Regions from separate parts of the Paenibacillus yonginensis genome, predicted to be linked through region 2. Evidence: predicted binding sites of a transcription regulator. Region 2 holds the regulator's gene; the other holds the start of a gene.

Region 1 (14,850 bases), 330 kb from region 2:
TATCCGAGCACATGGAGGCGAACAAACAAGCCATTGAAGACATTCATGCCGGTTTGTCCCACCAGTACGGCAAATTATCAGACCTGATTGATAAAATTCAAAGCCCGAATTCGGCGGCGAAACAGAAGGCAGACTATGTGAACGACGCCCCTCTTTTCTCTCCAGCCTTTCTAACCAGATTCAAGATTAGATAGACTCGTGTATTTTATACATAACCGGCAGCTTGGCAAAAAAAACAAAAGCCCTCGATCCTGAAGATCGAAGGCTTTTATCATTTATCTGATCCGAATCTCTGATTCGAACATCTTTGTCTTATTCAAACATGGCAACCAGAATCGCCAAAATAAAAAATCCCGCTGCCAAAACCACTGTTGTGCGTTCCAGCACCAATTCCATGCCCCGTGCTTTCGTTTTACCGAAAAGATGCTCTGCACCTCCGGAGATGGCACCGGCAAGACCTGCACTTTTGCCTTTCTGCAAAAGAACGATGGTAATCAAACCGATCGAAAAGATAACCAACAAGATTTTAAACAGAATATCCATTCATTCCACCTCCCAGGCTGATACATCTATAATCATCAAAAAACAATTTTCCAAACTACACATTGCTTATAGTTTATCACAGTCGCTTCGCTGAATACAAGTTATAATTCACATCAAGATGAATAGTGAGGGGATTTCTGATGGCAAAGAGGTTCATAATATATTGCACCGTGTCCGGATCTATCCCGTCTATTGTAAATAAAGTCCGATTTCTATTGTTATGAAACAATAAAACTTTGACCTTCCACCCCTTAAATTGTTAAAGTAGGATTGAGGTGATGACATGTTAACGAGACTAGGTGTTCTCGACCAATCGCATATAAATGAAGGCGGAACGGCCGTGCAGGCCTTATCCGATACCACCCGGCTGGCTCAGGAGGCAGACCGCCTCGGCTACCACCGATATTGGGTATCCGAGCATCACAGCTCGCGCAGCCTGGCCCACTCCAGCCCGGAGGTGCTGATCGCCCACCTGGCATCGCACACTTCGCGGATCCGGGTAGGCTCCGGCGGCATCATGCTGCCGCACTACAGCGCCTATAAAGTGGCGGAGAATTTCCGCCTGCTGGAGGCACTGTACCCCGGCCGGATCGATCTCGGGATCGGCCGCGCGCCGGGCGGCCGGCCCTTGTCCACACGGGCGCTGCAGGAAGGCCGGTACCATCACGGCGACACTTATCCGCAGCAGGTCGTTGACCTGATTGCGTACCTGAACGACGCCGTACCGGCCGACCACCGCTTCCCGGGCCTGCTGGCAGCCCCGTCCGTGCCAACGGCACCGGAGCTGTGGCTGCTCGGGTCCAGCGGCGGCACCGCTGGACTGGCTGCCGAAGTCGGTGCTTCGTATGCCTTCGCGCAGTTCTTCGGCACGGCCGGCGGCGCGGAGTCGGTCCACATGTACCGGGAAAGGTTCGTACCGTCCCTGATGGAAGAAGGACCCCGTGCCCTTGCCGCCGTCATGGTGATCTGCGCCGAGACCGAAGAAGAGGCGCTTGATCTGTCCTCCAGCGTCAGCTTGTATTTCTACGCGCTGGAGACCGGCATGGAGCTTGCCTATCTGCCGTCCGTCGAAACAGCGAAGAACTATCCTTACACGCCATACGATCTATCCCGCCTGGAAGCTGCACGAGAAAGACGGGTTATCGGTACACCTGAACAGGTCAAAGCGAAGCTGGAGAAGCTGGCGGAGGAATATCAGACCGAAGAGCTGCTGCTTGTGTCTCCGATCTACGATCTGGAAGCCCGCCTGCGTTCCTACCAGCTTGTAGCTGAAGCTTTTGGCCTGCAACAGGCTTAAGAGTAAGATCTCAGGGTTGAAAGCTCAGCAAAGCTTTTAGCGCAGCTCCTTTTAACCCTGTACGACCCCGAAATACGAACGGCGCCCGTTAGCGGGCGCCGTTTGTATTAGGCTTACTGGTCCAGGGATTCTTTTTTAAAACTTGTAAAAAATACGTTCCCCGGCCAAATAAGGCCTGCATAAGTCCCTGCACAGCTTGTGCATACGCTCCCGCATCCAATCCTGATAAGCCTCATTCTCCAGCTCAAAAGCATAGAAACCGATAATGGCAATTAACATCAAGCCTTCTACTAGTTGCAAATCGTAGGGCTCCATTCCAAAATACTCATAATAACTGTCCAGAAAGACATTCCTGTGACTGGAAGGAAAATAGTAGCCCGGGCCAAAAAATCCAAAATCAATGAAGCTGGTTTCTCCTTCGTCATTAATTAGCGTATTGCCCATCCCCAGATCGCCGTGGATGAGCCCCCACGTGTCCTCGGTGATCTCGAGCCACCGCAGCCTGGAATTGACTAGCTGGATCGTTTCCTCAAGGATGAGGACATCCCCATTTGCAAACAGACCGACCGGAGCTCCCCGCTTGATCGTTTGCACCAAACGTTCGTTATACGAAAGGTCTTGGCTGGGGCGGTACTTCAGCCCGGCATACTTGTAACCTTTAAAAAAAGCATGCAGCTTCGCCACCTGTGTCCCAAGCTTCTGCGCCATCTCCGGAGCAGCCGTATCCTCTCTTTGTATATCCCGGCCTTCAAGCCAGGTGAGCATAGAGCAGTTTAGCGTCTCCCCTCCCTGTTTCAGGACAAAGATCAACTCTCCATCCGTCTGACGTAAAGGAGCTTGTACAAGCAGGCTGCTTCCTTTGGCAAGCTGCTCAAGCATGTCCAGCTCAACAAGGAGTCCTTCAAAGGTATGCTGCGGGCCGGCCATGCTGTCCTTCACGGGCTGATGAATGCGCAGCAGGTAGCTGCCACCGTCTGCTCCATCCACCCTGTAAGTCCGATTCTCGCTGTGCCTAATATAAGTAATCACAGGCTGTTGAATTCCATAGCTTCTAGCGATCACATGCAGAACGTCCGCAGTCACGATTTTGCTTTCCCCTCCCCCATCCTCCAACTCTCTGGTTTGGCTTGAAATCCCAGACGGGCTGAACCTGCCAGCCTCGGAAATCCGGATCTCATCCACCTTCCAGGCCTTCACATTCCAAGGTCAGGCTATGTACCACCGCTTATAAAAAAGGCCGCAGAAACCTGCGGCCTTCGAGCTATTTATGAAACCTTCTGTCTTATTGCGCCGCCTTGGCGGCTGCCACCTCAATATCAGGCTCGGTTGTCAGTGCAACATTTCCTGCTAGCGCCCGGGAGATCATGCAGGCTCCCTCCGATTTACCGGCGATTAACCTCGCCCGCTCCACCTCGCGCTCACCGGAACCGGCCTTAAGCACGATATGCGGCCGATGCACAATACTTTCATAGGTGAAAATATTGTTGGTGACGTCCACCGTCCCTTCGGAGTTCAGCGTCAAGCTCTCTGTCTCAATTCCGGCTCTTTCCAGTGCGGCTGCCAAAGTAATCAGATAACAGGTTGCCGCAGCTCCGAGCAGCATTTCATCCGGGTTGGTTCCGACTCCAGGTCCGCCCATAGGCTCCGGAATGGAGATAACCGTTTTCAAATTGCCGGTCTCGATAGTTCCTTCACTGTTGCGGCCGCCGTTCCATACGGCGTTCAGTTGAAATAAGTGTCTCATGCCGCCCGCCTCCTTTATCACAAATGGTATGGACGTATGGCTCTCCCTGCAGTCATTGTATACGAATGAACACAAGTTTGCCATATTTAAGTCAAATTCGAAAGGATTCATGCAGGAGTGAAACGACCTCCAGCTCGCCCAAATATAAAAACCCCCGGCATACCGAAGTATACCAGGGGATGGATGGCTTATTTGGAGCCGTAAGGCTAAGGCCACTACAAACCTTCTTATTTCTTCAGGTTGTAGAAGGATTTCAAGCCGTTGTATTGAGCAAGTTCGCCCAATTGGTCTTCGATGCGAAGCAATTGGTTGTATTTTGCGATACGGTCTGTACGGGAAGGAGCACCTGTTTTGATTTGGCCTGCGTTTGTCGCAACTGCGATGTCGGCGATTGTGCTGTCTTCGGACTCACCGGAACGGTGGGAGACAACAGCTGTGTAACCAGCACGTTTAGCCATTTCAATAGCGTCGAAAGTTTCTGTCAAAGTACCGATTTGGTTAACTTTGATCAGGATCGAGTTGCCGATGCCGTCTTCGATACCTTTAGCCAGACGTTCTGTGTTCGTTACGAACAGGTCGTCACCAACAAGTTGGATTTTGCCGCCCAGTTTCTCAGTCAGCAGCTTCCAGCCTTCCCAGTCGTCTTCGGAGCAGCCGTCTTCGATCGTGATGATTGGGTATTTATCTACCCAAGAAGCGAGCAGGTCCACGAATTCAGCAGAAGTGAAGGATTTGCCTTCGCCTTCCAGGTGGTATTTGCCGTCTTTGTAGAACTCAGTGGAAGCAACGTCCATACCGAGGAATACATCTTTGCCTGGCGTATATCCGGCTTTCTCGATCGCTTCGATAATGGAGCTCAAAGCGTCTTCGTTGGAAGTGAAGTTAGGAGCAAAGCCGCCTTCGTCGCCAACTGCTGTATTCAGGCCTTTGCCTTTCAATACGGATTTCAGGTTGTGGAAGATTTCAGCACCCATACGAAGCGCTTCTTTGAAGCTTGGAGCGCCTACAGGGAGTACCATGAATTCTTGCACGTCAACGTTATTGTCGGCATGTGCGCCGCCGTTCACGATGTTCATCATAGGAACCGGCAGCTGCTTAGCGTTGAATCCGCCGAGGTAAACGTACAGAGGCAGGTCCAAAGCATCAGCTGCAGCGCGGGCTACAGCCATGGAAACCGCCAGGATTGCGTTGGCACCCAGTTTGCCTTTGTTAGGGGTTCCGTCCAAAGCGATCATCATTTTGTCGATGCCCAGTTGGTCCAGAGCGTCCATGCCAATTACTTCAGGAGCGATGATGTCGTTAACGTTGGCAACGGCTTTCAGAACACCTTTGCCCAGGTAACGGGATTTGTCGTCGTCGCGAAGCTCAACCGCTTCGTGAGCGCCTGTGGAAGCACCGGATGGTACGATTGCGCGGCCGATAGCGCCGGATTCCAGGTAAACTTCAACTTCAACAGTCGGATTGCCGCGGGAGTCAAGGACTTCGCGTGCGTATACGTCAGAAATAATAGTCATTTTGAGTATTCTCCTTTTCGAATTCATTTTTCATTCTGGCTGCAGGTAACAGCCAGTGTTGGCTGATAAACATTCTCTGAGCAGAAGTCTAACGCTTTATGTCTGCTTTCGCAAGCAAGCAGGCTTATTTGCGGCTGGCGATCATGGATTGGCCTGTCATTTCGGCCGGCTGAGGCAGCTGCATCAGATCCAGGATTGTTGGCGCAACGTCTGCCAAAATGCCATGCTCGCGCAGAACAACGTCATGGGAAGTTACAATGAACGGAACCGGGTTCGTTGTATGAGCCGTGAAAGGACGGCCATTCTCGTCAAATACCATGTCCGCATTGCCGTGGTCGGCGATAATGATCGCTACTCCGCCTTTGGATACAACGGCATCCACGACTTTCCCTACACATTCGTCCGTTACTTCAACCGCCTTGATCGTTGGCTCCAGCATGCCGGAGTGTCCAACCATGTCCGGGTTGGCGAAGTTCAGGATGATCGTATCGAAGTTTTCTTCTTCGATCTCTTTCACGGCTGCAGCCGCTACTTCGTAGGCGCTCATTTCAGGCTTCAGGTCATAAGTGGCCACTTTCGGCGAATTGATGAGGATACGGGTTTCGCCCGGAAGCTCCACATCGCGTCCGCCGCTGAAGAAGAACGTTACGTGAGGGTATTTTTCAGTCTCTGCAATGCGAAGCTGTTTCTTGTTATGCTGCACAAGCACTTCACCCAGCGTGTTGTCCAGGTTCTTAGGCTCGTAGGCTACATATCCTCCTACCGTTTCACTGAACAGGGTCAAGCATACGAAATGCAGGCCTTCAGGGAATTTCGGTCCACGGTCGAAGCCGCGGAAATCAAGGTTCGTAAACACTTGGGACAGCTGGATCGCACGGTCCGGACGGAAGTTCAGGAACACGACGGAATCGCCGGACTCCACGGAACCTACCGGCTCTCCTTGACCGTCCACAATTACGGTCGGCACCATAAATTCGTCAAACACGCCGTTGCTGTAAGAATCCTTAACAGCTTGGAGTGCGTCCACGTAATGAGGGCCTTCACCGTAGACGATCGCACGGTAAGACTTCTCTACGCGGTCCCAGCGTTTGTCGCGGTCCATGGAGTAGTAACGGCCGGAAAGGGTGGCGATTTTGCCGATGCCAATCTCTTCAATCTTCTTGATCAGCTGGCTCAGGTAACCTTCACCGCTGTCCGGAGCTACGTCGCGGCCGTCAAGGAAAGCATGGATATACACTTCTTGCATATCTTCTTTCTTGGCCAGCTCCAGCATCGCAAACAAATGGTCGATGTGCGCGTGCACGCCGCCGTCGGACAAAAGGCCGTACAGATGCAGCTTCTTGCCGTTTTTCTTGGCAGAGCGAACCGCTTCAACCAAGGTTTGATTCTCGAAAAACTCGCCTTCGCGAATCGATTTCGAAATCCGGGTCAGATCCTGATAAACAATGCGGCCTGCGCCGATGTTCAAGTGACCAACTTCGGAGTTGCCCATTTGGCCTTCAGGCAAACCTACCGCTTCGCCGCAGGCGGTCAAAGTGGTATTCGGATATTCTTTCAGGTAACGGTCATAGTTCGGTTTCTTGGCTTGGGCAACCGCATTGCCTTCTACCGTATTGCGAAGACCGAAACCGTCCATGATGATCAGGGCTACGGGTCTAGGTACAGTATTTCCAGCCATCTTACTTGGCCCCCTCAACCAGAGCGATGTAGGAAGCAGGCTGCAGGCTTGCGCCGCCTACGAGCGCGCCGTCGATGTCGTTTTCGCTCATGTATTCCTTAACGTTCTCAGGTTTCACGCTGCCGCCGTATTGAATGCGGATTTTGCCGGCCGTTTCGGAGCCGTACAAGCCATCCACCAGACTGCGGATATAAGCGATAACTTCGTTGGCATCTTGAGCCGTGGAAGATTTGCCTGTGCCGATCGCCCAGATTGGCTCATAAGCGATAACGACTTGAGCAGCCTGTTCGGCTGTCAAACCTTGAAGCGCAGCTTCGGTTTGCACCTTAACTACCTCTTTGGTTTGACCCGCTTCACGCTCTTCCAGCTTCTCCCCTACGCAAGGGATCGGCGTGATGCCGTATTTGAATGCAGCATGTACCTTTTTGTTTACGATTTCGTCCGTTTCGCCGAAATAAGCACGGCGTTCGGAGTGCCCGATGATGACGTAATCGACACCGAGCTCCTGCAGCATTTTGCCGCTGATTTCGCCGGTAAATGCGCCTTCGTCTTCGAAGTGAAGGTTTTGGGCGCCGATTTTGATGGAAGTGCCTTTAGCGGCCTCCACCAAAGCCGGGAGGTTGGTAAACGGAGCGCAGATGACGCTTTCCACGCCGGCTACTTCCGCTTTGCCCTTAACTTCTTCGAAGAACGTTTTGGCTTCGGAAACCGTTTTGAACATTTTCCAGTTCCCTGCAATGATTGGTGTTCTCATGCCGTTAAACCTCCAGTGTTTCTTTCTTAAAAACTTGGGGACAGGCCCCTGCGGCCTGTTCTTATTTATCGTTCAGAGCCACTACGCCTGGAAGAGCTTTGCCTTCCATGAATTCAAGGGATGCGCCGCCGCCGGTGGAGATATGATCCATTTTGTCAGCCAGATGGAATTTCTCTGCTGCCGCTGCGGAGTCGCCGCCGCCGATGATGGTGTAGCCTTCTGTAGTTGCGCAAGCTTCAGCTACTTCGCGTGTTCCGTTTGAGAACGGCTCGATTTCGAATACACCCATAGGTCCGTTCCAAACGACGAGTTTGGAGTTCTTGATGACATCAGCATACATAGCACGGGTTTTCGGACCGATGTCCACGCCTTCCCAGCCTTGCGGGATGCTGTCGATATCTACGATATCTTTGTTGGCATCTGCTTTGAAGTCGTCAGCGATCACGCAGTCGACTGGAAGCAGGAAGTTCTTGCCGAGCTTCTTGGCTTTCTCGATGAAGCCCAGAGCTACGTCCAATTTGGAATCGTCGCACAGGGACAAACCGATTTCATGGCCTTGAGCCTTGAAGAAGGTGTAGGACAAGCCGCCGCCAATAAGTACGTTGTCTGCAAGGTTCAGCAGGTTGTCGATCACGTCGATCTTATCTTTAACTTTGGAGCCGCCGATGATCGCGGTGAAAGGACGGTCCGGATTGGACAAGGCTTTGCCCAGAACGGACAATTCTTTCTCCATCAACAGACCGGATACGGCCGGCAGATAATGTGCGATACCTTCCGTGGAAGCATGCGCACGGTGAGCGGCGCCAAAAGCGTCATTGACGAACAGATCGGCAAGCTCGGCGAATTGTTTGGCCAGCTCCGGATCGTTTTTCTCTTCGCCCGGATAGAAGCGCACGTTCTCAAGCACAAGCACATCGCCATTGTTCAATTCGGCGATTTTGGCTTTCACGGCTTCGCCTACAGCTTCATCCGCTTTGGCAACCGGTTTGCCCAGCAGCTCAGCCAAACGTTCAGCAGGAGCAGTCAAACGCATGGATTCGTTGACTTCACCTTTGGGACGGCCCAGGTGGCTCGCCAGAATCACTTTCGCGCCGTTTTCGATCAAATATTTGATCGTAGGAAGCGTTTCGCGGATCCGAGTGTCATCCGTAATTTTGCCGTCTTCGAGCGGCACGTTAAAATCTACGCGCACAAAGACACGTTTGCCTGTTACTTCTACATCGCGAACACTTTTTTTATTCATGGTTCGTTCCTCCGCACCCTTAAATTTGATTATCTGCAATTCAAGGAAAAGCACTCATCATGTATAAAGAGCGGAAACACTGGCTGTTTCCGCTCTTTGGTTTCAAGCAAGGCTATTATTTAGCCAGTTTTGCGAAGTGTTCCAAAGTACGAACGAGCTGTGCAGTGTAGGACATTTCGTTGTCGTACCAAGCTACTGTTTTCACCAATTGTTGGTCGCCAACAGTCAACACTTTAGTTTGAGTAGCATCGAACAGGGAGCCGAAAGTCATACCTTTGATATCGGAAGAAACGATTTCGTCTTCTGTGTAACCAAATGTTTGCGGGTCAGCTGCAGCTTTCATAGCCGCATTAACTTCGTCAACGGTTACTTTCTTGTTCAATACCGTTACCAGCTCAGTCAGGGAACCAGTTGGTACAGGCACACGTTGTGCAGCGCCGTCCAATTTGCCTTGCAGTTCAGGAATAACCAGGCCGATGGCTTTAGCAGCGCCAGTTGTGTTAGGAATGATGTTCTCGGCAGCGGCACGAGCGCGGCGGAAGTCACCTTTCGCATGTGGAGCGTCCAAAGTGTTTTGGTCGCCAGTGTAAGCGTGAATGGTAGTCATCAAACCTTCAACGATGCCGAAAGCGTCGTTCAAAGTTTTAGCCATAGGAGCCAAGCAGTTCGTTGTGCAAGAAGCACCGGAGATAACAGTTTCAGAACCGTCAAGCGTTTCATGGTTTACGTTGTAAACGATCGTTTTCATGTCGCCTGTAGCTGGAGCAGAGATAACCACTTTCTTAGCTCCGCCTTTCAGGTGAAGCTCAGCTTTTTCTTTAGTTGTGAAGAAGCCTGTGCACTCCAGAACGATGTCAACGCCCAGGTCGCCCCAAGGAAGCTCTTCAGGGTTGCGGTTAGCCAGAACTTTAACTTCTTTGCCGTTTACTTTGAAGAAACCTTCGTGAACTTCAACGTCACCGTTGAATTTGCCTTGAGTTGTATCATATTTAAGAAGGTGTGCCAGCATTTTTGCGTCAGTCAAGTCGTTGATTGCTACTACTTCGATACCTTCTACTTCTTGAATACGACGGAATGCCAAGCGACCAATACGTCCAAAACCGTTAATGCCTACTTTTACACTCATTGATAGATCCTCCCAAAGAAAATATATTTTTTATATTTAGTCAGGCCTGATGACCTGAGTAAAACAACGTTAATTCGTACCGTTTCTGCGTTCTACAGCGACTTGACAATTTCTTCGGCTGCCGCCTCGTCCGTGATCAGGATATCCTCCTGGCCAAACTTCAGAACAGCATGAATGGCCTGCGCTTTGCTGCGCCCGCCCGCAATACCGATGATCGTCTCCGTAGATTTGATGTCCTCAAGCCTCAGACCCAAGGTCAACATCTTGTGAACTACGGCGCCCTGCTCGTTAAAATAATAACCGAAGGATTCGGCAATGGCTCCGTCTCTTGCGAGCTCTTGCACCATCTCAGCATCCAGCTTGCGTCTGCGCGCCATCTCCATGGCGTCTCCAATGCCGTGCACCACGATCCGCGCCTTGCGGATCAGGCTTACGATCTCTTGAATGTTGTGATCATGAACAAGGGATTCATAAGCTTCCCTGCCCAGCAAATCAGGCACATGCAGCAGCCGGTATTCGGCGCCGACACGTTTGGCCATGCCGGAAGCGATCGTGTTGGCCTGAATCTCCAGGCTTTCACCCAAACCTCCGCGAGCCGGTACAAACCAGCTTCCTTTAATAGGTGCCGATGGGGGGGTGAGCTGCTCGGCCATAACGGCCAGCGTTGAACCGCCGGTTACGGCGACTACGTCATTTTCCCCGATTACTTCAAGCAAAGCTCTTGCTCCTGCGCGTCCCAGTTCGCGTTTGGCCGTTGCGGCCGCTTCGCAGTCGCCTGGAACCACAACCACCTTGCGCAGCCCATAGGTATCGCGGATCTTCTTCTCCATTTCGGACAGCCCCAGCAGTTCTTTCACGAACGGCTTCATCTGCTCCAGCAGCTGGCGGCCAGCTTCACTGATTCTCATGCCCACATTCTCGATTTCAATAAGACCTTGAGCTTTAAGGAGATCGGTTTCCGCGCGCAATACGCGTTCCGTCATATTCAGGGAGAGCGCCAGTGTGCGCCTTCCGATGACTTCTTCAAGCATGATCTGGTTCAGGATCAGATATCTCTTCTTGAGAACGTCCATGAGATCAGGCAGAAGCTGCTTTTGGATCTCCAACAAATCTCGCAATGTCTTCACTCCTGCGGCTTCGACTATCTCTCTCCATTCCTCTGGTCTTAAAATGTCCCGGGTTAACGTTTTAAGTCCCACTGATATTCTAACCAATTTCTGCTCCTGTTGCAAGTGTATCGTCCGTAGAATGAGCAAGTTTTCCATGCGTTATTCGCAATCCCGCGATCCTGCAGAAAATGTGACTCAACTTTGCTTTTATGGGCTTGCTTTTTAATTTGGATGCGGCTATAATGAATTCTGTTGACTTTATTTGAGGTCAAATGGATTTTTTTCTTTATGCGCCCGTGGTCCAATGGATATGACGTAGGCCTCCGGAGCCTGAGATCGAGGTTCGATTCCTCGCGGGCGCGCCATCTTATTTTTAACCTTTAACAGCGTCCTATATATGTTTAACCATTAGTCCGAGGATTCGGGCTTTTTTTGATCGGTTAGTTTGACTTTCTTTGACTTTCTGTTTGAAATTGTTTATGATGTGGTTATTAACAGTGTCTGACTCTGGGGGCGGGGTTTAAAGTACGGGGTTTTGGTCAATCCTGTAATCGCCGGACCCAATCGGGTTCAACCTGTTAAGGCCTGCTGCGGCTTCTGATTGCCGGGCACTGAGCATATGACTTAACATTATTATTTAGGAGGGTTTTATCGTGAGTTATATTCCTATGGTCGTCGAACAAAGTAACCGCGGAGAGCGTGCTTACGACATTTATTCCAGATTGCTCAAAGACCGGATCATTTTCCTTGGCTCCCAAGTGAACGACGTTGTGGCCAACTCCATTATCGCGCAAATGCTGTTCCTGGATGCCGAAGAGCCTGGCAAGGACATTCACCTCTACATTAACAGCCCTGGCGGTTCCATTACGGCAGGCATGGCGATTTATGATACGATGCAGTTCATCAAATCCGACGTCTCCACGATCTGCGTGGGCATGGCCGCTTCCATGGGCGCGTTCCTGCTGAACGCCGGCGCGAAAGGCAAACGCTACGCGCTGCCAAACAGCGAAGTCATGATTCACCAGCCGCTGGGCGGAGCCGAAGGTCAAGCAACGGATATCGAAATCCGCGCTCGCCGCATCCTGAAAATGCGCGACAGCCTGAACAAAATCCTGGCGGAACGCACGGGTCAACCTTTGGAACGCATCGAAAAAGACACCGACCGCGACTACTTCATGACCGCGGCGGAAGCCAAAGAATACGGCTTGATCGACAAAGTGATCGAGAAAGTGAACTCGGAAGGCGTATAAACAGCTGCCTGAACAGATCGAGATTCACAGAGAAGAACTCACAGACTTCAATTCTGTGAGTTCTTTTTCTTTTTGGGAAAGGACATACCCCTTTGTCCAAACAAGAGAATGTCCGTCCCTCCAAACAACAAAGCAGATACTCCCCGGGGAAGTATCTGCTTTGTTGTTTTAGACCCAGTCTGTTTACGATTACTGCTCTTCAAACGGACTTGCTCCATTAGGAAGCAGCGCAGAGAAAGGAATATAATATTCCGGGAAGCCCGCTGCATAAGGCAGGTATTCATACAGCTGGAAGAATACGACGATGCCATCATCCTTCAGATAGAAGTCCGGTTTGTCTCCCGCCGTAGTGAACCCGCCAAAATAACCTGGATCTTTCTTCAGCTTGGCCGCTACTGTCTTGTCTACGACCTTCAAATAATCCGGATTGGCTTTCAGCAGATTGGCAAGCTCGATCTGTTTGCCGTCGCTCAGCCGGATTGTAATTCCTTCGAGACCGCTCATGCCGTGCGCTCCGCCTGTGTAATCATAATTCAGCATGCGGAAGCTGATATAGCCGTTGCGATTATACGTAACCAGATAATTCATGTCGAATTCATTTTTCGCGCCCTGAGGGCCAGGTCCCAAATCCTTGGAGCGCTTCAGCGAATCCTGCAAATAAGCGTCCGCCCAGTCCTTAAACCGCTTGTTGATCTGCTGCTGAACCTCCGCATTTGTCAAGCCGCTGATTACCGGATATTCGATTTGAATATTCGTTACTTTATCCGATTGCGACAAGGTTTGGACCGTTACTTTCATGTTGTTCAGCTGAAGCGGAACCAGATTGACCGTCTTGGTGGCGTTGTCCCATCCGGCCCGGTAACCCAGGCTGTCCGTCAGCAAATGTACAGACACATAATTGTAGCCCTGCTTATTGACCCATTCGTATCCCGTGTACGATTTGGCTCCGTTGATCACGGTCTGAACAGTGCCGTAACCGCTGGGTACCAGCTTGACTGAAATATTGCCTCGTGTGATCTGGTAGGTTTTTGTCTTGGGCTCATAAGAGACCTTCAGTCCCAACCCGTCGCGGATCGCCGCCAGCGGCACCAAGCTGCCTTCTTGTCCGGCCAAAGCCTTCCGGGCCAGCTGTTTTCCATTTAGTTTCAGATTAAAAGCTGCTGGTGCTTGTACAGCCGGGGCTGCCTTTGAGGAGGCCGCTGCCGCAAACTCGGCGGAGCCGGCTCCTGCTCCAAACAGCAGAGCAGCTGCCAGCAGGGCTCCCGTCCATTTTTGGTTTCTGTTCATGTTTGTCATCCCTTTCCTGCCTAGCTTTCTGGGGTTGTCATTTGTTTCCTTGTTTCCTTGTTTCCTTATCTATCTTTCTTTATCTTACTTTGTTCATTACCATTCTTTACCCGTTTTATTATAGCCTCTCTCTTGTATCCAGTATTAAAGTTCAGGTAACAATCCAGAGACAATCCTGCCATTTCCTCCTCTCCCCCAAAAATAGTAAAACCGCATTCCATCAGGAATGCGGTCCGAAGTCTATGACATTTTTTTATATCAGGTTTCGATCTGTAACCATCCCGCCCAAGCCTCCGGCCTTACCACAGGCTCGCTACCCCAGTCTTCCATATCCAAGCGCGTTCAAATGCTCGGCGATCGTACGATATCCTCTTCCGTTCGGATGCAGATGATCCAGGAACAACAGCTCCCTCTCCCGGCCCACGAAATCCGGATAAATGTTGGCGAGCCCGTACACTTGATTGGTATACTGACCCGCATAACGGTTAAACTGCAGAACCCAGTCCGTTGCCTCCCCAATCTGAGGATAAGGATTATATAAACCTACAGCCCTAATGATATAAGGCTTCCGGGAGCCTGATTTCAACCGGTACACCTGTCCAACAACATTGGAGAAATGCTGCTTGCACTCCTCAAGAGCGCTGCGCAGAATCCGAGATGAGTTCGAAGGCTGGCTTTGTGCCGCTTTTGCCGCCCGAATCAAATCGTTGCCTCCTATGGAAATGGTGATGATATCGGCTTCGCGCAGCGACTGCCGGTAAGCCGAATACCGCTCCACCCTCCGGTCCAGCTCCGAGCTGATCAGCCCGTTGACCCCCAGATTGGAATAAGCAACAAATCCGCGAAGCTTCACTTCCGCCATCCGGCGGTAGACGGGCACAAAGCCGTTCCCGGGCAGCGCGCCAAAGCCGGTCGTGAGCGAATCGCCGATTGCCGTGTATTGATAACTCATGTATCTCCCTCCAGCATCTGTCAGCTAAACTCTCTATCTAACATATGAAGACTCGGGAGAAGCGGCAACCGGAGATCTGTCCCCAAGGGATAAAAGGCTAGTATAAAGAAAAACGGCCCGCCATGGCGGACCGCTCATCGAAGACAGCTCACAAGATAACCGATAACGGAATCGGCTTCAAGCAGGCTGCGGTTATTCAGCAAATCCTTATTTCATTGCATATTGGACAGTCAGCGTCGTTTTCACTGTCAGCTCGCCGGTTTCGATCGACGTGCTGGCAGCACTGTCGGCGGCAGCATGCGCAATCAATGCTTCCCCTTGTTTAACAATCGGCGTATAGCCGCCATCGTTCT
Region 2 (14,850 bases):
AACGACTTGGGCGCTGTCTCAACGAGAGATCCGGTGAAATTTTAATACCTGTGAAGATGCAGGTTACCCGCGACAAGACGGAAAGACCCCATGGAGCTTTACTGCAGCTTGATATTGGACTTTGATACGATTTGTACAGGATAGGTGGGAGCCTAGGAAGAGGGAGCGCAAGCTTCCTTGGAGGCGCCGTTGGGATACCACCCTGATCGTATCGGAGTTCTAACCTGGTACCGTGAACCGGTATGGGGACAGTGTCAGGTGGGCAGTTTGACTGGGGCGGTCGCCTCCTAAAGAGTAACGGAGGCGCCCCAAGGTTCCCTCAGAATGGTTGGAAATCATTCGAAGAGTGCAAAGGCAAAAGGGAGCTTGACTGCGAGACTGACAAGTCGAGCAGGGACGAAAGTCGGGCTTAGTGATCCGGTGGTACCGCATGGAAGGGCCATCGCTCAACGGATAAAAGCTACCCTGGGGATAACAGGCTTATCTCCCCCAAGAGTCCACATCGACGGGGAGGTTTGGCACCTCGATGTCGGCTCATCGCATCCTGGGGCTGAAGTAGGTCCCAAGGGTTGGGCTGTTCGCCCATTAAAGCGGTACGCGAGCTGGGTTCAGAACGTCGTGAGACAGTTCGGTCCCTATCTGTCGTGGGCGTAGGAAATTTGAGAGGAGCTGTCCTTAGTACGAGAGGACCGGGATGGACGCACCGCTGGTGCACCAGTTGTTCCGCCAGGAGCACAGCTGGGTAGCTAAGTGCGGAAGGGATAAGCGCTGAAAGCATCTAAGCGTGAAGCCCCCCTCAAGATGAGATTTCCCAGTATGTAAGACCCCTTGAAGACGACGAGGTAGATAGGCTGGAGGTGGAAGTGCAGCAATGCATGGAGCTGACCAGTACTAATCGGTCGAGGGCTTATCCAAAATGGACCCACCAAAGTGAAGAGACGCTGACGAAGCGAACTCCGAATACTTTGGCGGGGACCCCGAGAACAACTAATTCACAATTGATTGTTTCGTATCCAGTTTTCAGGTGATCAAACATCTGAACCGATTTTAAGCTGCATGTCCTTTCTAGGGTCTGATCTTTTGCTGAAGCGAAAGACGCGGAAGTGAAGCAGCGCAAAAATCATGTTTGGTGGCGATGGCGGAGGGGTTCCACACGTACCCATCCCGAACACGACCGTTAAGCCCTCCAGCGCCGATGGTACTTGGACCGCAGGGTCCTGGGAGAGTAGGACGCCGCCAAGCGAACTGAAGACCACTGTTGATAACTTCAACGGTGGTCTTTATTTTTTATATAGAATTAAACTTCGTTTAACAATATCCGCTTGTTTATCCCCAAATTCCCTTCCATGCGACTTTGGAGCTCCCGGTTGACTTCTTTTCATTCACAGTTTATCCATAGCGGTGATAAGATCGGAACAACAGATGAGGGGATTTTTCAGAAATACACCAATTCATCCCCATCATCCACGGCTTATCCGCTTTGACAATGATAATTTTAGTGTGCTATCAGCTCAAACCATTGTTTTTGTCGAGGTTATCCACAGATTTTAACTTGATTGGGTGTTTGGTTAAAGCCCTGTAAAAAAATGTGGGGTATAAACCCTGGAAATGGGATTAAGCCGGCCTGTTCTGTTCGCAAAAAGCTGAAACGGGTAATAATAAGGAGAAGCGGAATTGATTTTCGATAAGAATAAATAAGGGTTTCAAAACCCAAACTAATCATAAAAGGGAATGTAATTATAAACGGGAAAACTCTTGGCAAAAATAAAAAGTGTGCTATAATATGAATAAAGTCAAAGAAAGTCAAAGTCAATAACAACCGATTGAAACAATCGGGATAAGCTTCAAAAGTGTTTCTGTATGGCTGAGGAGGGGAAGGAATTGCGCAACATCTCGGATATTATTGAGAAATATCTAAAAAGCATGATGCATGAAAGTCCTTCCGGCGCCGTAGAAATTCAGCGCAACGATTTGGCTGATAAATTCTCCTGTGTGCCTTCCCAGATCAATTATGTAATAAGCACTAGATTTACGCTGGAGAAAGGCTATCTTGTGGAGAGCAAGCGCGGCGGCGGCGGTTATATTCGTATCAGGCGCGTGGAGCTTCCGGGACCGATGTCGCTCCATACTCATCTGCATCAGACGATCGGCTCTGAAATAGGCCAGGCTGCTGCAGAAGGGCTGATTTATCAATTGGAAGAAGCGAAGGTGCTGACGCCTCGCGAAGCCAATCTGATGAGAGCGGCTGTCTCCAGAGAAGTATTGGCCTTGAAGCTGCCCTATAGGGATCAGATCAGGGCGAATATCATGAAAGCCATGTTGATTTCGCTGTTAAGCAGGTAGCGGATGGCAAGGTTTTGAATAGGCTTTAGATAGGCTCAACTCGATTTGGATGTATCTTGAGGAATTTGTACCGCATGTCAGATATTTCGTAAGGAGGGATGCCGAATGCTTTGCCAGGAATGTGGGAAGCGACCGGCCAGTCTTCATTTCAGCAAAATTGTAAATGGAGATAAAAGCGAATATCATTTATGTGAGGCTTGCGCCAGGGAAAAAGGGGAGTTGATTCCCGGAACATCGGGAGGATTCTCCATTCATAACCTTTTGTCCGGACTGCTTAATTTCGAGACGGTCGAGCAAGGCAAACGGGCCGAAAGCCCCGAGAATTTAAGATGTGAAGTCTGCGGCATGACTTACTCCCAGTTCAGCAAGCTGGGCAGATTCGGCTGCAGCTCTTGTTATAAATATTTTAATGACCGTTTGGACCCGCTATTCAAAAGAGTTCACGGCAGCACTGTCCACACCGGGAAAGTCCCGGTGCGCGTTGGCGGAGCGATCCGGACGAAACGGCAGATTGATGATCTGAAACGCCGTTTGCAGGACAGCATTGACCATGAGGAATTTGAGGCTGCTGCTCAGCTTCGGGACCAGATTCGGGAGCTCGAGAGGCAAATCAGCGAGTGACAGGGGGTCAAAACAATGAGTGCTATCCGTTTTACTGAACAGCCGTTAAGCCACTGGATGAAGACGACCGGCGCCGAGTCGGAAATTGTGATCAGCAGCCGGGTGCGGATTGCCCGCAATCTGAAGCAGCATCCTTTTCCACTGCTGGCTACGAACCGGCATCTGGAGGAAGTTCAGGATGAGCTTAAGGAAGTATTGGACGATCCAAGGTTTCAGGTTTATGGAGAAATCCATCCGATTGAGCTGTCCGGACTTGATGAGCTGAATAAGAAAATGCTGGTGGAGAAACATCTGATCAGTCCGAATCTGGCTAATGAATCCAGAAACGGTGCTGTATTTATAAGTGATGATGAAAGCTTGAGCATCATGGTCAACGAAGAAGACCATCTCCGCATTCAATGCTTGTATCCGGGCTTCCAACTGAAGGAAGCATGGGAGAAAGCGACGGCTGTGGATGATATTTTTGAAGACCATGTAAATTTTGCTTTTGATGATAAAAGAGGGTATCTGACCAGCTGCCCAACGAATGTAGGCACGGGTCTCCGCGCATCGGTCATGATGCATCTGCCCGCGCTGGTGCTGACGCAGCAGATTAACCGTATTTTGTCGGCGGTCTCGCAAATCGGCTTGACTGTCCGGGGCATCTACGGCGAAGGCAGCGAAGCGATGGGGAACTTGTTTCAAATCTCAAATCAGATTACACTGGGACAAAGCGAAGCGGAAATTATTGATAATCTCCGCAGCGTAGTGCTCCAAATTATCGGGCATGAGAAAGCGGCCCGGGAAAGATTGATCCAGGAATCCCGGCTTCGGGTTACCGACCGGGTGATGCGTTCTTTCGGCATTCTGTCCCATGCGGCGATGATCGATTCAAAAGAAGCGGCTCAACGTTTGTCGGACGTCCGGCTTGGCGTAGATCTTGGGCTGATCGAGGGTTTGACCCCTCAATGCCTGAATGAGCTGATGGTGCTTACCCAGCCCGGCTTCCTGTACAACAGCTATGATGGCAGCGTGGAGCCGGGGGAAATGGATATGTACCGCGCCAGACTGATCCGGGAGAAACTGGGTAAAGTTTAAAGTAAAGTGACACCTTAGAGAAACCTAAAGATACATCCGAAGAAGTACCTAAAGTAAGAAAAGGTAAATTCACCAATCATGGAGGTGCAGGAGAATGATGTTTGGACGATTTACGGAACGTGCACAGAAAGTGCTGGCCTTGGCTCAAGAAGAAGCGGTAAGGCTCGGCCATAACAATATCGGGACAGAACATATTTTGCTGGGGCTGATTCGTGAAGGAGAAGGCATCGCCGCTAAAGCGCTTGTCGGACTCGGCCTTGGACTTGAGAAGATTCAAGATGAAGTTGAAACCTTGATTGGACGCGGCCAGGAACAGCCGACCAATATTGCATATACACCACGCGCCAAGAAGGTCATCGAGCTGTCGATGGATGAAGCGCGGAAGCTCGGCCATACTTATGTGGGCACAGAGCACATTTTGCTGGGACTGATCCGTGAAGGGGAAGGCGTAGCGGCCCGCGTGCTGAACAACCTGGGCATCAGCCTGAACAAGGCCCGCCAGCAAGTGCTGCAGCTGCTGGGCAGCAGCGAAGCGGTATCCAGCCACCACGGCCAGCCGGCAAACGTCAATACGCCGACGCTGGACAGCTTGGCTCGTGATCTTACCGCTTTTGCCAAAGAAGGCAATCTCGATCCGGTTATCGGACGCGCCAAAGAAATTGAACGCGTGATTCAGGTGCTCAGCCGCCGGACCAAAAACAACCCGGTGCTGATCGGTGAACCAGGGGTAGGTAAAACGGCGATCGCCGAAGGCCTAGCCCAACGCATCGTGGACAACGAAATTCCGGAAACGCTTCGAGATAAACGCGTTATGACGCTGGATATGGGTTCTGTCGTAGCCGGAACCAAATACCGCGGCGAATTTGAAGACCGCTTGAAAAAGATCATGGATGAAATCCGCCAGGCGGGCAATATCATCCTCTTCATTGATGAGCTTCATACGCTGATCGGTGCAGGCGGCGCGGAAGGCGCGATCGACGCCTCCAACATCCTGAAGCCGGCTTTGGCCCGCGGCGAGCTGCAGTGCATCGGCGCCACAACGCTGGATGAATACAGAAAATATATCGAGAAAGACGCGGCGCTGGAACGCCGGTTCCAACCAATCACGGTTGACCAGCCGTCTCCGGAAGAAGCTATTCAAATTCTGATGGGCCTGCGTGACCGTTATGAAGCGCATCACCGCGTAAAAATTACCGATGAAGCGATTGAACAGGCCGTTAAGCTGTCTGACCGTTACATCTCTGACCGGTTCCTGCCGGACAAAGCGATCGACTTGATCGATGAAGCGGGTTCCAAAGTCAGATTGAATTCTTATACGGCTCCGCCAAACCTGAAACAGCTTGAAAGCCGTCTGGAGGACATCCGCAAGGAGAAAGACGCTGCGGTTCAATCCCAGGAATTCGAGAAAGCGGCGGCTCTCCGCGATACGGAGCAGAAGATCCGTGAAGAGCTGGAGACCACCAAAAACCAATGGAAAGAAAAACAAGGCCGTACCGATTCCGAGGTAACGCCTGAAGATATCGCTCAGGTCGTCGCCAGCTGGACCGGTATCCCGGTAAACAAACTGAAAGAGGAAGAAACCGAACGCCTCTTGAATATGGAGCAGATCCTGCATGAACGCGTCATCGGTCAGGAGGAAGCCGTTAAGGCTGTCAGCCGCGCCATCCGCCGTGCCCGTGCGGGTCTGAAGGATCCGAAACGTCCGATGGGTTCGTTTATTTTCCTCGGACCAACCGGTGTAGGCAAAACCGAGCTTGCCCGCGCGCTGGCGGAAGCGATGTTTGGTGACGAAAATGCAGTTATCCGGATCGACATGTCCGAATACATGGAGAAACATTCGACTTCCCGACTCGTCGGAGCGCCTCCGGGATATGTGGGTTATGAAGAAGGCGGCCAGCTGACGGAAAAAGTGCGCCGCAAACCTTACTCCGTAGTTCTGCTCGACGAAATCGAAAAAGCACACCCTGAGGTGTTCAACATCCTGCTTCAAGTGCTTGAAGATGGACGTCTGACAGACTCCAAAGGCCGTGTGGTTGACTTCCGCAACACGCTGATCATCCTGACGTCCAACGTCGGCGCCGAAGCGATCAAACGGAACACAACCATGGGCTTCACTGCTGCGGTTGACGCCGGCGCGGATTATGACAACATGAAAGGCAAAGTGATGGATGAGCTGAAGAAAAGCTTCCGTCCGGAGTTCCTGAACCGGATCGACGAAATTATCGTCTTCCATTCCCTCCAGGAAGCTCACATTGCCGAAATCGTTACGCTCATGTCCGAAGAGCTGCGCAAACGGCTGCGTGAATACGACGTCGATTTCCTGCTCACCGACAAAGCGAAAGCGTTCCTGGCTAAAGCCGGATTCGACCCGGCTTACGGCGCACGTCCGCTTCGCCGCGCGATTCAGAAGCATATCGAGGACCGCTTGTCCGAAGAGCTGCTGACCGGAAACGTGAAGAAAGGCGATTCGCTCATCATTGATGAGGAGAACGGCGAACTGACCGTAAACCCGGCAGGAAAAATTTCCTCGGAGGCGTAATTTCTCCAGAAAAGAATTTGCCCGATGGGGCGCTAAAGGAAACAAAGGCCGACCTGACATACACTGTCAGGCCGGCCTTTTGTTGTACGCCCAGCATGGGCGTCATCTCTAGGGTGAAAGTCCCGAATGGGGGCTGGCGAGCGCCTACCATTAGCCAAGGGCAAGGGTGTCCATCGTGAGGTGGAATCTGAAGGAAGCCGGAGGCAAAAGCACGAGCCAAGGTACACGAACTGGATTTGAGGCAGGAGCAGTCGGATGAGTTGCCCATACACAACGAAATCCAAAGCCGCCAAGGGCTAATCCTGTAGACTCCAGTGGTTGCGGGCGGAAAGATGACGTTCTTATCTGGGGAGGCCTGCCGGATAGGCAAGAAAAAAAAAACTTGTAACCGTAGCCGAGAGGCTACGCTGAACCGGCAGGAGTCAGCAGAGGCCATAGTACGTAAGCTGTTGCAACAGCCTACGGAAGGGCTGAACCGAAAGGAGAGAGGAAACCGATGCGTTCGTACGAAGAGCAACGACAGCAGAATATCTCGCCAGAGAGCTTGCGGCAAAGAGAAGCGGTGAAGCCGCCAGGGTATGCCGGAGCGCCGAGTTCTTTGTCGGCACAAGTCGCCCCTTCCTCTCGCGAAGCAAAGAACAACTTGCTGGAGCGAATGCTCGAAGGAGATAACCTTCGGCTCGCCTATAAACGAGTGGTAGAGAACGGAGGAGCGCCCGGTGTGGACCAAGTAACGGTAGCGAATCTACAAGCTTACTTGAAAACACACTGGGAATCGGCGAAAGCTAAACTTCTAGCAGGTACCTACAGACCTGCGCCAGTCAAACGGGTGGAAATCCCCAAACCCGGAGGCGATGTACGGCTGTTAGGCATCCCGACCGTGATGGACCGCTTTCTCCAGCAAGCCCTTTTACAAGTCATGAACCCGATCTTTGACACGCAATTCTCGTGGTATAGCTATGGCTTTCGACCGGGAAAGAGTGCCCACGACGCCGTGAAACAAGCCCAAAGATATATCCAAAGCGGCCTGAGATGGGTCGTGGATCTCGATCTGGAGAAATTCTTTGACCGGGTAAACCACGACATACTGATGGCAAGAGTGGCGCGGAAAGTGGAGGACAAAAGAGTGCTGACACTGATCCGTGCCTACCTGAACGCTGGAGTGATGGTAGATGGAAAGCTGGAGCGCAGCCGAGAAGGAACGCCGCAGGGTGGGCCCCTGAGTCCGCTTTTAGCGAACATATTGCTGGATGACTTGGACAAGGAGCTAATGGAACGAGGACTGCGATTTGTCCGCTATGCGGACGACTGCAACATCTTCGTCGCCAGCAAACGTGCGGGCGAACGCGTCATGGAGTCGGTAACACGCTTTGTAGAAGGAAAGCTGAAACTGAAAGTGAATCGAGAGAAAAGTGCGGTAGACCGCCCGTGGAACCGAAAGTTCCTCGGCTTTAGTTTCCTGAGGGATAAGAAAGCGACAATTTGTTTAGCCCCACAAACCATCTCGCGATTCAAGGAGAAGGTACGGGAGCTGACGAGCCGAACGCGGTCGATGTCCATGGAAAACAGGATTATGCAATTAAACCGCTACCTCATCGGCTGGATTGGATATTTCCGAATCGCATCGGCGAAGAGCCACTGTGAAAGATTCGATCAATGGATTCGCCGCAGACTGCGTATGTGCTTATGGAAGCAGTGGAAACGGGTACGCACTCGAATCCGTGAGCTTAGAGCACTCGGCGTTCCAGAGTGGGCTTGCTTTGCGATGGGCAACTCTAGACGAGGTGCATGGGAAATGTCCCGAAACACAAACAACGCCCTTCCGACTTCCTACTGGGAAGCGAAAGGGCTGAAAAGTTTGCTTTCTCGTTATTTGGAGCTTTGTTAACCTTTTGGAACCGCCGTATGCGGACCCGCATGTACGGTGGTGTGAGAGGACGGGGGTTAGTCACCCCCTCCTACTCGATTGTTTAAGAGGGGAGGAGGCGTTTTCTGTGTTCCTTCTTTGTTCCTGGTCTAATCCTCCCGAACTGTTCTGCTAAAGATTTTCCGCTTTTTGCCGATGAAAAGGATAAGGAAAATAGACCGGGAGGAACTTTTGTTCTGTCAGCAGAAGTGGTAAACTTTTTAATGGTGACTATTGAATAGGGAGAGATCAATGGCTAAAACTAAAACAAAATTTTTCTGTTCGGAATGCGGCTACGAAACGCCGAAATGGTACGGAAAATGTCCGGGATGCGGGGCTTGGAACTCCATGGTCGAAGAATTGGAAACCGTGGTCAAGACGCAGGGCATGTCGACTGGCATTTTCCAAAGTAAAGAAAAGCCGCTTCCCATCATAAGCATAGATAGTGGTACCGAGCAAAGGGTGCAGACTGGCATTGGCGAATTGAACCGCGTGCTTGGCGGAGGGCTTGTGCCGGGATCGCTGATTCTGGTCGGCGGAGATCCGGGCATCGGCAAATCGACCCTGCTTTTGCAAACCTCACATGAGCTGGCCAAGTCCGGATTAAGGGTCTTATATATTTCAGGCGAAGAATCCGTCCGCCAGACGAAGATGCGCGCTGAAAGGCTTGGCGCTTTATCCGCGGAGCTGTATGTCCTGTGTGAAAGCAGCGTGGAACGGATTGAAGAAGCGATTGACAGTGTAAAACCGGATTTCCTGGTTATAGATTCGATACAAACGGTGTATTTGTCGGAAATTACGAGTGCGCCAGGCAGCGTCTCGCAGGTCCGGGAATGCACGGGACGTTTCATGCGGATTGCCAAAGGGCAGGGCATTGCCACCGTCCTGGTCGGGCATGTAACGAAAGAAGGAGCGATCGCCGGCCCGCGAATGTTGGAGCATATGGTCGATTGCGTGCTTTATTTCGAAGGAGAACGCCATCATACGTACCGTCTGCTGCGGGCCGTCAAGAACCGGTTCGGGAGCACCAATGAAATCGGCATCTTCGAAATGAACGAATCCGGTTTGGCCGAGGTGTCGAATCCTTCCGAATTGTTCCTGTCGGAAAGATCGGCGGGAGCGGCGGGTTCAACAGTCGTAGCCAGTATGGAGGGCACCCGCCCGATGCTGGTAGAGCTCCAGGCGCTGATTGCGGCCACTCATTTCCCGGCGCCCAGAAGAATGGGTACCGGCGTGGATCTTCACCGGATGAACCTGATTATTGCGGTGCTGGAGAAACGGATGGGCATGTTCCTTCAGAACCAGGATGCCTACCTGAATGTGGCCGGAGGCGTGCGGCTTGACGAGCCGGCCGTCGATCTGGCGATTGCGGTCAGCATCGCTTCAAGCTTCAGAGACGTTCCGACCAAGCCGGACGACGTGATCTTCGGCGAAATCGGCTTGACGGGCGAGGTCCGGGCGGTGTCCCGGGCGGAGCAGCGTGTGCGGGAAGCGGCAAAACTCGGCTTTAAACGGGTTATTTTACCGGAGAAAAGTTTAAAGGGGTGGAACAGCCCCAAAGAAATAAAGGTCATCGGCGTGAACACGGTAGCTGAGGCGCTGTCGGCCGCGTTAAATTAGGGGGCAAAGAGGGAATGAAGGAACCGAACCAACTGGACAAAATGAATGACCTGCTTAGGCTTGTCGCGCCGGGTACCGCATTTCGCGACGGGCTTGAGAATGTGCTCCGGGCCAAGACGGGAGGACTGCTGGTTGTCGGCTACAGCCCCGAAGTGATGGAGGTTGTGGAGGGCGGATTTTTTATCAACTGCGATTTCTCGCCAAACTATCTGTATGAGCTGGCCAAGATGGACGGGGCGATTATTCTCAGCGAGGATTTGAAGCGGATTTTATATGCGAATACCCAGCTGATCCCGGATTCGTCCATTTCCTCTTCGGAGACCGGAATCCGGCACCGTACCGCCGAACGGGTGGCCAAACAGACGGGCAAACTCGTTGTATCCATCTCGCAGCGCCGGAATATTATTACCTTGTATCAAGGCGGGCTCCGGTATTCCCTGAAAGAGATCGGCGTTATCCTGACGAAAGCCAATCAGGCGATTCAGACACTGGAGAAATACAGATCGGTGCTGAATCAGGCTTTGACCAACCTTTCGGCGTCAGAGTTTGAAGAGCTGGTAACGCTGCCTGAAGTGATCAATGTCATCCAGCGGGTGGAAATGGTAATCCGGGTCAAACTCGAGATTAAACGGTTTATTAACGAGCTTGGAACTGAAGGCAGGCTGATCAGCATGCAGATGGAAGAGCTGGTCAGCAACATGGAGGAAGAGGCGTGGCTGCTGTATAAAGATTATGCCAAAGAGGACGATGATGATGCGATCCGCAATATCATTATGGGGCTCAAGCGTTCCAGCGATGACGAACTGCTGGATGTTCATCACCTCACCCGCCTGCTCGGTTATCCGTCGTCAGCAGCCACCTCGGAGGAGATTATCGCGCCAAGAGGCTACCGGATCCTGAACAAGATTCCTCGTCTGCCTAACGTCATTGTTCATAACCTGGTGGAACGGTTTGAAATGCTGCCGGGGATCATGATGGCTACGATCGAAGAGCTTGATGAAGTCGACGGTATCGGGGAGTCCCGGGCCAGAGCCATCAAGGAAGGATTAAAACGGCTGCAAGATCAGGTATTTATTGACAGGCAAATCTGATTCGACTAAAATACAGGGATGCGGCTGGGCTTCGAGCCGAACCCTTATCTTTTTTAAGTCTAGACGGGATCGGGTTTGCCAGCAGCTGCTGGTATTCCCAAGTAACCTTCGGGCAGTTTTGGGCTCATTCGAAGACGGGTTGGGGACAATAACTACAGAGGTGAAGAAATGATAACTAAATCAATTCCGAACATGTTTACGCTCGGTAACTTGTTTATCGGAATGATCGCCATCATGTTGACGCAAAGCGGCAAGTATAGTTTGGCTGCCATTATGGTCATCGTGGCGATGCTGCTGGACGGACTCGACGGGCGTGCTGCGAGAGCGCTGGGATGCCAAAGCGAATTCGGTAAGGAGCTTGATTCGTTGTCAGACGTCATTTCTTTCGGCATTGCGCCGGCCATGATTATGTACAGCATCTCGTTCCACAGCGTGCCTACGGCGCTTGCCTGGATTGTGACGGCGATCTTCCCGATGTGTGGTGCACTGCGATTAGCAAGGTTCAACGTCAAGCCTGGGATTCCGGGGTATTTCGTTGGTTTGCCGATTCCGGCTGCGGGAAGCGTGCTGGCGACGCTTTCGCTGTTCCACAAAGAAATCAGCGCGCCTTATTTTATTGTGGCGATGCTGCTGCTCTCTTATTTAATGGTCAGCTCGGTCAGATATCCGAATTTCAAGAAAATCGGGCTTCCCCGCAAGGCCATCTGGATTGCGCCCTGGATCGTCATTGCAGCGATTATTATTGCCGTGAAATTTCCAGAGGAGTTATCCAAACTGATTTTTATCCCGCTTGTCATTTATGCCTTGTATGGTGTTAAACAAAATATTGAACGATTCTTTAAACGGAAAAATCATTCCTCGGAAGATATTTATCGCTCCAAGAACTCATAATATAGCTGACAAGAAAGCCGTCCGGCATGCGGACGGCTTTTTTAGTAGGCCCCTGCACAAGGAGCGGGGGCTGGATTTATTTTAGCTTCAGGACAAGTTAAACAAACCAAGCGTACTGCACTTTCTGGACTCATTCTCGACAACTTCATCCATATTGATATCAAGCAAATTGCAGAGCGCGGACATATAGAACAAATTACGTCCGAGTTCGGCGCTGATCGCTTCCCGGCAATGGTCGCAAAGCTGCCCGTGCACATGTTTGCCCACGACTTCCTTGGCCTGCTCAAGGCTCATTTCCGGTTCAAGAACTTGTTTGGTTGCATGGAGTTCAATGCAGCCGCATTCCGTTACCGCTTTGACCACAGCTCGATTGACAGAAGCGCTGCTCTGGCCGTTTTTGGAGAGAACATCCAGCAGACTGCGGTGACGGAGCAGCAATTCGGAGACTTGTTCCTGAAAAGACTGTAAGGTTAATGCGCTCATTTATCCATCCACCTTTAATTAAGTTAAGTTGCATTTATTATAGTCTAGCCCTAAAACCATTTTCAACCAGAAAGAAGACAGTTTCTCCCCCGATCTTTCCTCCATGGGAAGCCCCGCCGCCGGTTTAGCCTTGGTACATTCAGAAAAATATTTCGTGATCCACGGATTGAAATTCCAACATTTGGTTCATACTGGGTACTAAAAGGAGGTGAAAGGACTCCATGTTAAAGAGAGCCTTTCAAATTATGGCAGGCCTTTGCGGGGCCTGGGCCGGGTATACCAATGAAGCCCTGTTTTCATTTCTGCCGCAGTCTTTCCAACATGCAATGGTCTCTATGAATGAGTTGAGCGTTCATCTTATTTTTGCTGCTGTGGGAGCTTGTCTGTTTCTTCTGATCTTCTCTATTTTTGCCAACATGATCTCAGACCGGGTGCTTTCAGGCATCAGCTCTTTATCCAGACAACCGATGGACCAGCTCGTAGCGGGTTCAGTGGGATTGATTGCAGGACTTTTGATTTCGCTGCTGCTTTATCCGGCTACTACATGGCTTGGGGATATGAGCGATTGGGTGAGGCTGGCCAGCGTCTGCTTATTGGGTTATGCCGGTCTGCGAATCGGGCTGGAGAAAAAGGATGAGCTCGGCGCATTCTGGAAATCGGGCAAATGGAACGCCGTCCAAGCCGAAGAGAAATGGGCGCATGAGCATAAAATTCTGGATACAAGCGTCATCATTGACGGCCGGATTGCGGACATTTGCAAAACCGGATTTATTGAAGGGACGATTGTGATCCCTCAGTTTGTGCTGGAAGAGCTGCAGCATATTGCCGACTCGTCCGACCTGCTCAAGCGAAATAGAGGCCGCCGGGGACTCGACATCCTGAACAAAATCCAGAAGGAGCTGGATGTGCAGGTGCTGATCTACGAAGGCGATTTCGAAGAAATTTCCGAAGTGGACAGCAAGCTGGTCAAACTGGCCAAGCTGCTGCACGGCAAAGTTGTTACCAATGACTTCAACCTGAATAAAGTGTGCGAGCTGCAAGGCGTATCCGTGCTGAATATTAACGACCTGGCCAACGCTGTGAAGCCGGTAGTCTTGCCTGGTGAAGAAATCATGGTGCAGGTCATCAAGGACGGCAAGGAATACGGCCAGGGCGTAGCTTATCTGGATGACGGTACCATGATTGTCGTCGAGGGCGGCCGCGATTTTATCGGCAGCATCACCGAAGTGCTGGTGACAAGCGTGCTGCAGACCTCGGCGGGACGGATGATTTTTGCCAAGCCGAAACTGTTGGAAAAAGCCCAATAACAAGGTATGATGGATGAAGGAAAAGGCGGGCGTGAACAGCCGGCGGCCGGCTTAATCGGCGTTTGCCGCTGTCATCCGGCGGCCTGACGCTTGGGTCCGCATCATCATATGCAGCAGGGCAGGAGATACCAGTGACGGATAAGGGAACAATGCGGCAAGCAGGCGCAGTGATTGTAGCCGCAGGCCGCGGAACGCGGATGGGTACGGCGGAAAGCAAGCAGTACTTGCTGCTGGACGGCAAACCGATTATTGTACATACGCTTGAGGTTTTCCAGCGGGAGCCCCTCGTTTCGGAGATTGTGCTTGTCACAGGCGAACAGGATGTGGAGCGCTGCCGTCAGTGGGTGAGCAGCTATGGACTGAATAAAGTGACCAAGGTGATTCCAGGCGGGTCCGAACGTCAGGATTCGGTATATAAAGGGCTGCAGGAGCTGGCGGCTGAGTGGGTGCTGGTACATGACGGAGTACGCCCGTTCGTGACCGGTGCGCTCATTCATGCCTGCTGCGAAGGAGCCTGGGAGAGCGGCGCTTCCGTGCTGGCCGTCCCGGTCAAGGATACCGTAAAGGTGATTGACGGGGAAGGTTTCGTAAGTGCTACACCGGACAGGCGGAGCTTGTGGGCCATTCAGACCCCACAGGCTTTTCGGCGTTTGGAGCTTATAGAAGCGCACGAGGCAGCCCGCAGAGACGGCTTCTCCGGCACTGACGATTCGATGCTGGTAGAGCGAAGGGGAACCCGGGTTAAAATTGTAGAAGGCGACTATTCGAACATTAAAATTACAACGCCGGAGGATCTGGATTTTGCGGCATGGATCAGGTCCGGACGGCAGAGGCGGGGAGAGGACAAACATGATTAAGGTGGGACAGGGCTTCGACGTCCATCAGCTGGTGGAAGGCAGGCCATGTATTATTGGGGGAGTAACCATTCCTTATGAAAAAGGGCTGCTCGGCCATTCCGACGCGGATGTGCTG

The links. Region 2 encodes CtsR, which represses protease genes until heat stress. Its sites were predicted from a motif close to ATGGTCAATAAAGGTCAAACA; they were not measured.
Region 1: a site for CtsR is predicted at 11,451-11,471, ahead of clpP (ATP-dependent Clp endopeptidase proteolytic subunit ClpP). Genes of this name have one in related genera too.

The regions. Positions count from the first base shown of each region.
Region 1 is NZ_CP014167.1:3,979,436-3,994,285, forward strand. It holds gene AWM70_RS18055 (hypothetical protein) at 1-194, shown strand, start outside; gene secG (preprotein translocase subunit SecG) at 313-543, opposite strand; gene AWM70_RS18065 (LLM class flavin-dependent oxidoreductase) at 827-1,840, shown strand; gene AWM70_RS18070 (phosphotransferase enzyme family protein) at 1,976-3,037, opposite strand; gene AWM70_RS18075 (OsmC family protein) at 3,123-3,584, opposite strand; gene eno (phosphopyruvate hydratase) at 3,812-5,098, opposite strand; gene gpmI (2,3-bisphosphoglycerate-independent phosphoglycerate mutase) at 5,223-6,776, opposite strand; gene tpiA (triose-phosphate isomerase) at 6,778-7,530, opposite strand; gene AWM70_RS18095 (phosphoglycerate kinase) at 7,592-8,773, opposite strand; gene gap (type I glyceraldehyde-3-phosphate dehydrogenase) at 8,889-9,899, opposite strand; gene AWM70_RS18105 (sugar-binding transcriptional regulator) at 9,992-11,017, opposite strand; tRNA gene AWM70_RS18110 (tRNA-Arg) at 11,299-11,373, shown strand; gene clpP (ATP-dependent Clp endopeptidase proteolytic subunit ClpP) at 11,662-12,258, shown strand; gene AWM70_RS18120 (PdaC/SigV domain-containing protein) at 12,448-13,545, opposite strand; gene AWM70_RS18125 (SGNH/GDSL hydrolase family protein) at 13,859-14,497, opposite strand; gene AWM70_RS18130 (SIMPL domain-containing protein) at 14,705-14,850, opposite strand, start outside.
Region 2 is NZ_CP014167.1:3,651,782-3,666,631, reverse strand. It holds rRNA gene AWM70_RS16760 (23S ribosomal RNA) at 1-915, shown strand, start outside; rRNA gene rrf (5S ribosomal RNA) at 1,126-1,242, shown strand; gene AWM70_RS16750 (CtsR family transcriptional regulator) at 1,882-2,343, shown strand; gene AWM70_RS16745 (protein-arginine kinase activator protein McsA) at 2,449-2,964, shown strand; gene AWM70_RS16740 (protein-arginine kinase McsB) at 2,980-4,041, shown strand; gene clpC (ATP-dependent protease ATP-binding subunit ClpC) at 4,136-6,580, shown strand; gene ltrA (group II intron reverse transcriptase/maturase) at 7,077-8,468, shown strand; gene radA (DNA repair protein RadA) at 8,739-10,106, shown strand; gene disA (DNA integrity scanning diadenylate cyclase DisA) at 10,121-11,197, shown strand; gene pssA (CDP-diacylglycerol--serine O-phosphatidyltransferase) at 11,366-12,088, shown strand; gene AWM70_RS16710 (nucleoside triphosphate pyrophosphohydrolase family protein) at 12,176-12,571, opposite strand; gene AWM70_RS16705 (PIN/TRAM domain-containing protein) at 12,793-13,878, shown strand; gene ispD (2-C-methyl-D-erythritol 4-phosphate cytidylyltransferase) at 14,028-14,735, shown strand; gene ispF (2-C-methyl-D-erythritol 2,4-cyclodiphosphate synthase) at 14,728-14,850, shown strand, end outside.